One region of the Arthrobacter sp. 10N418 genome, then DNA from elsewhere that is predicted to be linked to it. Evidence: riboswitches for the same ligand, from Rfam matches in the RefSeq annotation. Region 1 holds a riboswitch; each other region holds the start of a gene.

Region 1 (3,264 bases):
AAGTCCACCATGGTCAACGCGCTCACGGGAGCCGAGCGGGCCACCGGCGGCGTCAATGCCGTGACCGGCCGCGGACGCCACACCTCCTCCTCGGCGCTGGCCCTGAAAGTCAACGATGCCCCGGCCGGCAGCTGGATCATCGACACCCCCGGCATCCGGTCCTTCGGCCTGGCCCATGTGGATCCGGACCGGATCCTGCGCTCCTTCCCCGACCTCGAGCCGGGTACCGATGACTGCGAGCGTGGCTGCAAGCACGATTCCACCGCCGTCAACTGCGGGGTCGACGCCTGGGTGGCCGCCGGCCACGCGGGAGGCTCCGGCCCGGCCCGGCTCGCCTCGCTGCGCCGGCTGTTGGGGACTGACCCGCGGATGGAAGCCCCGGACGTCAAGGAACTGGGCACCGTCTCCTAGGGCCTACGGCCGGGCTGCCGGTCCCCCGGCCTGCGGCGCCGCGACGTGGCCTACCGCCTGGCGGCCCGCTTTGGCGGTAGTTTGGAACCATGAGTCAACCCGCTTCGAGCTACAACGATGACCTGCGCCTTGCCCATGTACTGGCAGATTCCGTAGATTCCCAGACCATGAGCCGCTTCAAGGCGCTCGACCTCCGGATCGAGACGAAGCCCGACCTCACGCCTGTGACCGACGCCGACAAATCCGCGGAGGAGGCCATCCGGGGCCAGCTGTCCCGTTCCCGCCCCCGCGACGCCGTCCTCGGCGAGGAATTCGGCAGTTCCGGCCATGGCTCCCGCCGCTGGATCATCGACCCGATCGACGGCACCAAGAACTTTGTCCGGGGCGTCCCGGTCTGGGCCACCCTGATCGCCCTCGTGGACGAGGGCGAACCGGTCGTCGGCGTCGTCAGCGCCCCGGCACTGGGGAAGCGCTGGTGGGCGGCCAAGGGTGCCGGCGCCTACACGGGCCGTTCGCTTGCTGCGGCCACCCGGCTGCGGGTGTCCAACGTCTCCGAGCTCTCGGACGCCTCACTGTCCTACTCGAGCCTGACCGGCTGGAAGCAGCGCGGCAACCTGGACGAGTTCCTGGGCCTCACCGAGGAAGTCTGGCGCACCCGGGCCTACGGCGATTTCTGGTCCTACTGCCTGGTGGCCGAGGGTGCGGTCGACATCGCCTGCGAGCCGGAGCTGAACCTCTACGACATGGCCGCCCTGGTGCCGATCGTGACGGAAGCCGGCGGCCGCTTCACGTCCCTGGAAGGCGAAGACGGCCCGTTCGGCGGCAACGCCCTGGCAACGAACTCGATCCTCCACTCAGAAGTCCTGAAGCGCCTCAACCCGGGCCTGGACGACCTCCTCTAAGCGCCCGTCCCGTAACAAAGCGCTTCACATTGGCGCCCGGCCTTTTCCCCGGCTGCGCGGATGTCCTAGGCTCGAAGCAGGTCACGAGTGCCAGCGCAAAACCCCGGTTTGCTGGCCGGCAACCCTCCATTCGCGGTGGGGTGCCCCGGGTGACGACCTGGCCGGTCCGGTACGGACCCGGCAAGCGCGGATCCCCGGTGCGTGGGGTCCTTTTCGAGCGAGGTCCCATGACAACTTCCACTTTTCCCGCCGCCATCCGTGCCACTGCAGGCTCCCAGGCGGGCCGCCCCGACGTTCTGCTGTCCGGTGCGGACTCCGACGCACGGTTCGCCATCGCCCGCCGGCCGCTCTCCGCGGTAACGGGTGCAGAGATCCAGGCTCCGCTGATCAACGGCGGACACGTCCGCTACGCCAACCTGGACTACGGCGCCTCGGCCCCGGCCCTGTCCGTGGTCTCTGCCTACCTGAACGAGATCCTGCCGTTCTATGCGAGCGTGCACCGCGGCGCTGGCTACGCCTCCCAGATCAGCACGTCAGTATACGAGAACGCCCGGGGCCTCGTGCGGGACTTCGTCGGCGGCCGCGCCGATGACTCCGTCATCTTCACCCGGAACACCACCGACTCCCTCAACCTGCTGGCCGGATGCCTGCCCGTGAGCGGGGGCCGGCACACCGGCGAGGTGCTTTACCTCGACATCGAACACCACGCCAACCTCCTGCCGTGGCAGAGCGTGCCCCACCGCAGCGTCGTCGCGGCCCCCACCCTCACGGCCACAGTGGAGAAGCTGCGCGGGGAACTGGCGCACGGGGGCATCAGCCTGCTTGCCGTGACCGGAGCCTCCAACGTCACCGGGGAAATCCTGCCCATCCGGACACTGGCCGCCCTGGCGCACGAGTTCGGGGCGAGGATCGTCGTCGACGCCGCCCAGCTGGCGCCGCACCGGCGGATCGATATCGCCGCCGACGACGTCGACTACGTCGCCTTCTCCGGCCACAAGCTGTACGCGCCGTTCGGTGCGGGCGTCCTGGTGGGACGCCCCGACTGGCTCGACGCCGGCACCCCGCACCTGGCCGGCGGCGGCGCCGTCCGTGACGCACGGCTCGATTCGGTCAGCTGGACCACCGGCCCCGCACGGCACGAAGGCGGATCCCCCAATGTCCTGGGCGCAGCGACGCTGGCCCGCGCCACGGAAGTGATCGCCGCCCTGGACCAGGAGCAGTGGCACGCCCATGAGAACGCCATCCGCGCTTTCCTTGTCGACGGGCTCCAGGGCATCGACGGCGTGGGCGTCCACCACATCTTCACGGACACCGCCGCAGATGGCGACGGGGAGGGCACCGGCACCATCGGCGTCGTCAATTTCTCGGTCGAAGGATACGACGCCGGCCTTGTGGCCGCCTATCTTTCTGCCGAACACGGCATCGGCCTGCGCGACGGCCGCTTCTGCGCCCACCCGCTGCTCAAGCGGCTCGGCCTGCCCGCCGGCTCCCTGCGGGCCAGCTTCGGCCTCGGCTCACGGCTGGAGGATGCGCAGCGGCTGCTGGCCGGCATCGAACAACTCCGGCAGACCGGACTTGGCTGGGACTACGTGGTGGACGCCGGCCGGTGGGTGCCGGCGAACGACACCCGCAGATACCCGCACTGGGCGCCGAACACACCCGGCACCGCAGGCGCGGCGCCGTGTACTGAAGACTAGGCCCTGGCGGCCAGCGCGAGTGCGGTAAATTCGAAAGGTATCCACAACACCAGGACTTTCCCGAAGGAGATCGCACGTGGCACGCGGCGGCCCCAGGCTCCACAACGGACCCAAACTGCACAGCGGACGGCGCCAGGAGCTCGGGCAAAGCTTCCAGGACGGCGGGGAACACTACGAGCGTGTCCGCCCGGGCTATCCTGGCGAATCGGCAGACTGGCTGATCCCGGCCGGGGCACGGAATGCCGCCGACATCG
Region 2 (3,264 bases), on a different contig from region 1:
CCCCGGAGCATCCGGAGGACCGTGCGGGCGGAAAAGGTCCCGTCCGCATCAGCGAACATGAGGACGTCGCCGGTGGCGTTGCGGATGCCCAGGTTAAGGGCGGCCCCCTTGCCGGCGTTGGCCTGCGTCAGGACGGTGATCCGCGGATCGGCTGCCGCGAGGCCTTGCATCAGCCCGGCGGTGTTGTCGGTGGAACCGTCGTCCACGAGGATGACGTCGTACCGGTCGTACCGGGTGAGCTGGATGGACCGAACGCAGTCCTCAATGACCGTTGCCTCGTTGTAGGCCGGGACAATGATCGAGACGCTGGGCCACTCATCCAGGAGAGTTGGCACACCGCGGCGCCGCCGACGGGAGGCCCGGACTTCGAACCAGACCGCCAACGGCAGGATCAGGAGTTTCACGAGACCGGACACGAGGATCGGCAAGCCGAGGAGCAAAAGCAGGAACAGTGCCCCCGGGACCGCTGGTTCAAACCAGGACACTGGCGTAGGCTCCCGCGCCTGGACGGAACGATGCCGGGTTGAAAGAGGGAAGCGTGAACGACGCCAGGACGGCATCGAGGAGTTCGGGAGCAGCTTCGCTGTTCGCGCCGAAGCGGGCGGTCACCGCAAGCACCACCGGGGTCCCGTCCCCGCGGCGTCGGACATCGACATCGACCGGGCCGGTCAGACCGAGAGCCCGGACGGCAGCCATCGCCACATTGCCCACGTCCATGGACTCTCCCGTTCCCAAACGGCGGGCGGACACCGCGTTACCGTCGGCCAGTTCGGTCTTTTCGACGACGACGGCGAACGGCGCCGTGCTGTTGTGCGCGGGCGTGCCGAAGACCATGGGCCCGTACCCGGTGCCAGGGATGAACTCCTGGACAATCTGCCCTTCCGGAAGGCTGGCCCAATCCACACCGGTGGTGCCGTCGACGACGATCACCCCGCGTCCGCCGCGGCAGACCCGCGGCCTGATCACGACAGGGCCGCCGAGCGCGGCCATCGCGGCGCCTGCGTCGGCGAAATCACCGGGGACGCCGAAGCGGGGGACGGGGACGCCTCCCTGCCGGAGTTGCCACGCGGTGAAGAGCTTGTCGTTGGCGAGGGCCACCGGGCCGGGGTCCCCGATGATGACGCGCACGTCCGCCCCGAACCCGGCACGGGCCGCCGCGATCTGCGGAAGTTCCTCGCTGAGCGTCGGGATCACCAGGTCGATCTTCTCGCCGGCAATGAGCCGGCGCAGCGCCGAAATCCTTTCCGGATCGGTGGCGGGAGGGACCGCGACGACGGTGAGGCCGGCCTCGGCGGGAAGGTCACGGAAGTCTGTGCCAAGGACCGGAAAGCCCCGGGCCCTGAGCTGGGCGGCGACGGCGCGGCCCGCGGGCCCGCCGATGCCGGTGACGAGGATGCGGGGCATCAGAGTTTCTCCATTTCGGTGCTGAGCGGGCGGACGGGAGCCAACCGAACGTGCACTCCCAGTAAATGCGAGCGGCCCGGGGGAACGCCCGAGTAGGCACCACTCGAACTGTCGGGCCGGAACCGGAATCCCGCACGGGTAATACCCCCTCTTGTGGCACTACGGCGCCTTGTCTTTGACCCGGTTTTTGACCGCCGGGGGCCCGGGCCGCCCGGGGAGACCGAGCGCCGCGGGCGGGCCGGTTACTTAACATGACGACGGCGGCGGTGCGGGCCGGAGAAGTAAGTGTTACGTTTTTGGGGAGTAATGAGAACCGGCGTCAAGCCCTGACTGGCCGGTCGGCAACCCTCCTCCCACGGCGGGGTGCCTCAGGTGAAGACTCGGCATCATCGACCATTCGATCTGCAAGCGTGAAAGAAGGAGATCCGTCATGCCTGACGCGTCCACCCCAGCGGCACCTCCCGCCGCACCCGAAACGGCCGCGGAGGAAAAACTGGCCTACCGGCTTTTCACCGGCCCCGATGACCGCGCCTTCTGCGAGCGTGTCTCGGCCGCACTGGCCGACGGCTACGTCCTGCATGGAAGCGCCTCGGCCACCTTCGACGGCAGCACCGTGATCGTGGCCCAGGCCGTCGTCCTGCCGGCCGCCATCGCCAGCGCGGACGCCGCCGTCGCCAGCGCTGTGGATGATCTGGAGAGCGACGGTTTCGGCTCGGAAGACGCCTTCGAGGGCCACTCATGACCTACGCCGGAGACCTCAGCCCACAGGAGGCCTGGGCCAAGCTGCAGGACGGCGCCATACTGGTGGACGTCCGCACGGAGGGCGAATGGGCCCACATCGGCATCCCGGAAACCGCGGCCGCGACCGAACAGCCAAACGGCCCCCTGTTCATCCAGTGGAACCTTGCCGGCGGCGTCCCCAATTCGCGGTTCATCGCCGAACTGAAGGCGCGGGTGCCGGAGGACACCGCCGTCGAACTCGTGTTCCTCTGCCGCTCCGGGGCCCGCTCCATCGCTGCTGCGACCGCAGCCACGCAGGCCGGGTACACCTCGTACAACGTCCTCGAAGGCTTCGAAGGCGAACCGGACCGCTACGGCGACCGGACCGTCAACGGCTGGAAGAACCGCGGCCTGCCCACCAGCATTGGAAAGAAATAAGTGACTTTCAACCCCGACGCCGCCGGCTGGAGCCCCGACACCCAGGCTGTCCGCGGCGGCCTTGACCGCACCGGCTTCCAGGAAACCACCGAACCGATCTTCCTGAGCTCCGGATTTGTCTACGAATCCGCCGCCGCCGCCGAGCGCGCCTTCACCGGCGAGGACGAGCGCTTCGTCTACTCCCGCTACGGCAACCCCTCGGTCGCGACCTTCCAGGAACGGCTCCGGCTGCTCGAAGGCACCGAGGCATGCTTCGCCACGGCATCGGGCATGTCCGCCGTCTTCACTGCTCTCGGCGCGCTGCTCGGGGCCGGTGACCGTGTGGTCGCGGCCCGCTCGCTCTTCGGCTCCTGCTTCGTGATTCTCAACGAAATCCTGCCCCGCTGGGGCGTGGAGACGGTCTTCGTCGACGGCCCGGACCTGGACCAGTGGCGGACCGCGTTGTCCAAGCCGACGACGGCGGTCTTCTTCGAGTCGCCGTCGAACCCGATGCAGGAAATCGTCGACATCGCCGCGGTGAGCGAACTCGCGCACGCCGCGGGAGCCACCGTCGTCGTCGACAACGTCTTCGCCACTCCCCTGCTGCAGCGCTGCGGAGACCTCGGCGCGGACGTGATCGTCTACTCCGGCACCAAGCACATTGACGGGCAGGGCCGGGTCCTGGGGGGTGCCATCCTGGGAACCAAGGAGTTCGTGGACGGG
Region 3 (3,264 bases), on a different contig from region 1:
TCGTGGAGGAAGTGATCGTGGTGGGCTACCTGCTGGACCGGTTCGGCAAGTTCGGCTGGAGCATGCCCGTGGCGATCTTCGCCAGTTCCATGCTGCGCGGCAGCTATCACCTGTACCAGGGCTTCGGACCGTTCATCGGCAACGCCATCATGGGCGTCATCTTCGCCCTCATTTACACCCGGACCCGCCGTGTGATGCCGCTCGTGATCGCCCACGCCATCCTGGACACGGTGGCGTTCGTCGGCTTCAGCCTCTTCGGTAAGGCGATCGGCCTGGGCTGAGAGGGCGCCGCGTTGCTTAAAAAATATCGGCCGCCATCGATGGGTGACGTCATTGACACCTGCTGATGCCGGCCGAAGTGCGGGGCGGTCAGGGCCTCAGATGGTGACGGCTCCGGAGGCTGTTTCGAAGGTGACAGAGAGGATGCCGGGGGTGCCGTGCGGCGCGATCCAGTTCACGGCCACGTCTTCCAGCGGCTTCTCGACGGGTTCGCCGAGCCATTCGGTGACCCGTGCTGCCGAGCCGGCAATGGTCAGGGCCGACATCTTGACGTTGCTCTCGTAGGCGTTGGAGGGGTGAAGCGCCGGATCGCCCTCCCACTTGAGCATGTAGGGCACCTGGGGGTCGGCGATGAGTCCGAGGATGCCGATCTGCTTCCAGACCAGCTCGCGGCCGTCCGGGAACTTCCGGTTGCCGTTGGCGGCGGCGCGGCCCAGCCGCTCCTCGAAGGGGGCGAGGTCGTCGACCTCGACGCACCAGCCCATCCAGCCGCCGCCCGCTTCGGAGCGTGCACGGACTGCCTGGCCGAACGGGGCCTTGTCCGACGCCGGGTGGTTCAGGACCTCCACGACCTCCAGGTACTTGTGTCCCGCGAGCGGGATGATCATGTTGCGGGTCCCGAACCGGGGGTGCACTCCGCCCTTCACGGCTTCGACGCCGAGGGCAGTTGCGATTCGTTCGGTGGTGGCTGCCAAGCCATCGTGTTCACAGGCGTAAGAGACGTGATCCATGCGCATGCCCTCATCTTGGCACTTTGTGATGGAGCTCTCAGCTTAGGGTCCCCTAACCGTGGTGGGATGTCATTCGGGGTCCCTGTGCGGCGCGCCCGCTGGTGCCGCCAGTGCGCGGGTTCCAGTTCCCTGAGGCGCGGTTACAGCGCCCGTCATCTTCATTTTCGTCACAAAGCTATCCAGCGCCGGACGGGTCTTCCTAGACTGATGCCAGGTCATGAGTGCCAGCACACAGCCCCGGCTTGCTGGCCGGCAACCCTCGTATCGCGGTGGGGTGCCCCGGGTGAAGACCTGGCCGTCCGGCGCCCGCCGGAGGGCAAGCGCGGCGCCTGTGCCGTCCCGGACCGATGGTTCCGGGGGCGGGCTGTGCCCGGTTACTTGAGGAGCTCTCCAATGTCCAATGCCTGGTCCTTCGAAACCCGCCAGATCCACGCCGGCCAGGAGCCGGACAGCGCCACCGGCGCCCGGTCCCTGCCCATCTACCAGACGACGTCGTTCGTGTTCCCCAGCGCTGAAAGTGCCGCCAACCGCTTTGCGCTGGCCGAGCTCGCCCCGATCTACACCCGGATCGGCAACCCCACCCAGGATGCCGTAGAGCAGCGCGTGGCCAGTCTGGAAGGAGGACTCGCAGCCCTGCTCCTGAGCTCCGGCCAGGCCGCGGAGACCTTAGCAATCCTCAACGTCGCCGAGGCCGGCGACCACGTGGTGGCGAGCCCCAGCCTGTACGGCGGAACCTATAACCTGCTGGCCCACACTCTGAAAAAGTTCGGCATTTCCGTCACTTTCGTCGAGGACCCCGACAACCTGGCGCAGTGGCGCGACGCCGTCCGGCCCAACACCAAGCTGTTCTTCGGCGAGGTCGTCTCCAATCCGCGCCAGGACGTGCTGGACATCGAAGGCGTCTCGAAGGTGGCGCACGAGGCCGGTGTGCCGCTGATCGTCGACAACACCCTCTCCACCCCGTACCTGATCCGGCCGATCGAGTGGGGTGCGGACATCGTCGTGCACTCCGCCACCAAGTACCTCGGCGGCCACGGTACCGCGATCGCCGGCGTGATCGTGGACTCCGGCAATTTCGACTTCGGCAAGGACCCCGAGCGGTTCCCGGGCTTCAATACCCCGGACCCCACCTACAACGGCCTCGTCTACGCCCGCGACCTCGGCAAGGACGGCGCCCTGGGCGCCAACCTTTCCTACATCCTCAAGGCCCGGGTCCAGCTGCTGCGCGACCTCGGCTCGGCGGTCTCACCCTTCAACGCCTTCCTCATCGCCCAGGGCATCGAAACCCTGAGCCTGCGCGTCGAACGGCACGTCGCCAACGCCGTCAGGGTGGCCGAATGGCTGGAGGCGCGGGACGACGTCGAATCCGTCGCCTACGCCGGGCTGCCGTCCAGCCGCTGGTACGAGCGGGGCCGCAAATACGGGCCCAAGGGGACCGGCGCCGTCGTCGCGTTCAACATCGCCGGAGGAGCGGAGGCCGGCAAGCGTTTTGTCGACGCCCTGGAACTGCACTCGCACGTGGCGAACATCGGCGACGTCCGTTCCCTCGTCATCCATCCGGCGTCGACCACGCACAGCCAGCTGACGCCGGAGCAGCAGGAGATCGCCGGCGTCACCCCGGGACTCGTGCGGCTCTCCGTCGGGTTGGAGCACATCGATGACATCATCGCGGACCTCGACGCCGGATTCCGCGCCGCGAAGGGCGCCTAGGGACCCCCCGAATTCGCCGGAAACCGTCGACGTCGCCGTAAGGCCCGGGCGAACTCGTCGGTTTCCGGCGGTCTCGGTGTACAGGACGCAGTCCTGTCACATGGAAGTCACAATCTTGGCCATTCCCGCACCGGGTTTCGTAGACTCAGTGGAGGTCATGAGTGCCAGTGACAGCCCCGGCTTGCTGGCCGGCAACCCTCCATTTGCGGCGGGGTGCCCCGGGTGAAGACCTGGCCTGCCGGTCAGCTGACGGCGGGCAAGCGCGAAGTTAGGTCCTCTCATGACGATTGCCGTCACCCGCAGTGGTGTACCCGGAACCAAGCCCTCCGAGAACAAGAACGAGCCCGCAGCTCCCGTGCCGCCTGAGGCGGTGGTGGCCGACGCGGCGGTACCCGATGGCACCGTCCGGTACCTCCGGATCGGAGCCCTGGACCTCGAATCCGGCGGCCGGCTGCCGGATGTGGTCCTGGGCTATGAGACGTGGGGGACCCTGAGCGCGGACGCCTCCAACGCGGTGCTGATCGAACACGCCCTGACCGGAGAC

The links. A riboswitch is a leader RNA that binds a small molecule or an ion and turns the genes downstream of it on or off. The one in region 1 is predicted to bind S-adenosylmethionine.
Region 2: linked by a shared signal. The riboswitch ahead of AC1DCZ_RS12355 (DUF1737 domain-containing protein) and the one ahead of AC1DCZ_RS08240 (aminotransferase class V-fold PLP-dependent enzyme) in region 1 are both predicted to bind S-adenosylmethionine.
Region 3: linked by a shared signal. The riboswitch ahead of AC1DCZ_RS01140 (bifunctional o-acetylhomoserine/o-acetylserine sulfhydrylase) and the one ahead of AC1DCZ_RS08240 (aminotransferase class V-fold PLP-dependent enzyme) in region 1 are both predicted to bind S-adenosylmethionine.

What each region holds. Positions count from the first base shown of each region.
Region 1 is NZ_JBFTIK010000008.1:22,424-25,687, forward strand. It holds gene rsgA (ribosome small subunit-dependent GTPase A) at 1-411, shown strand, start outside; gene hisN (histidinol-phosphatase) at 501-1,313, shown strand; SAM riboswitch class IV at 1,393-1,506, shown strand; gene AC1DCZ_RS08240 (aminotransferase class V-fold PLP-dependent enzyme) at 1,541-3,010, shown strand; gene AC1DCZ_RS08245 (class I SAM-dependent methyltransferase) at 3,087-3,264, shown strand, end outside.
Region 2 is NZ_JBFTIK010000013.1:151,053-154,316, forward strand. It holds gene AC1DCZ_RS12345 (glycosyltransferase family 2 protein) at 1-485, opposite strand, end outside; gene AC1DCZ_RS12350 (ATP-grasp domain-containing protein) at 472-1,404, opposite strand; SAM riboswitch class IV at 1,707-1,821, shown strand; gene AC1DCZ_RS12355 (DUF1737 domain-containing protein) at 1,835-2,146, shown strand; gene AC1DCZ_RS12360 (rhodanese-like domain-containing protein) at 2,143-2,562, shown strand; gene AC1DCZ_RS12365 (O-succinylhomoserine sulfhydrylase) at 2,563-3,264, shown strand, end outside.
Region 3 is NZ_JBFTIK010000001.1:261,167-264,430, forward strand. It holds gene AC1DCZ_RS01130 (CPBP family intramembrane glutamic endopeptidase) at 1-281, shown strand, start outside; gene AC1DCZ_RS01135 (VOC family protein) at 378-1,016, opposite strand; SAM riboswitch class IV at 1,224-1,339, shown strand; gene AC1DCZ_RS01140 (bifunctional o-acetylhomoserine/o-acetylserine sulfhydrylase) at 1,404-2,720, shown strand; SAM riboswitch class IV at 2,874-2,989, shown strand; gene metX (homoserine O-acetyltransferase MetX) at 3,001-3,264, shown strand, end outside.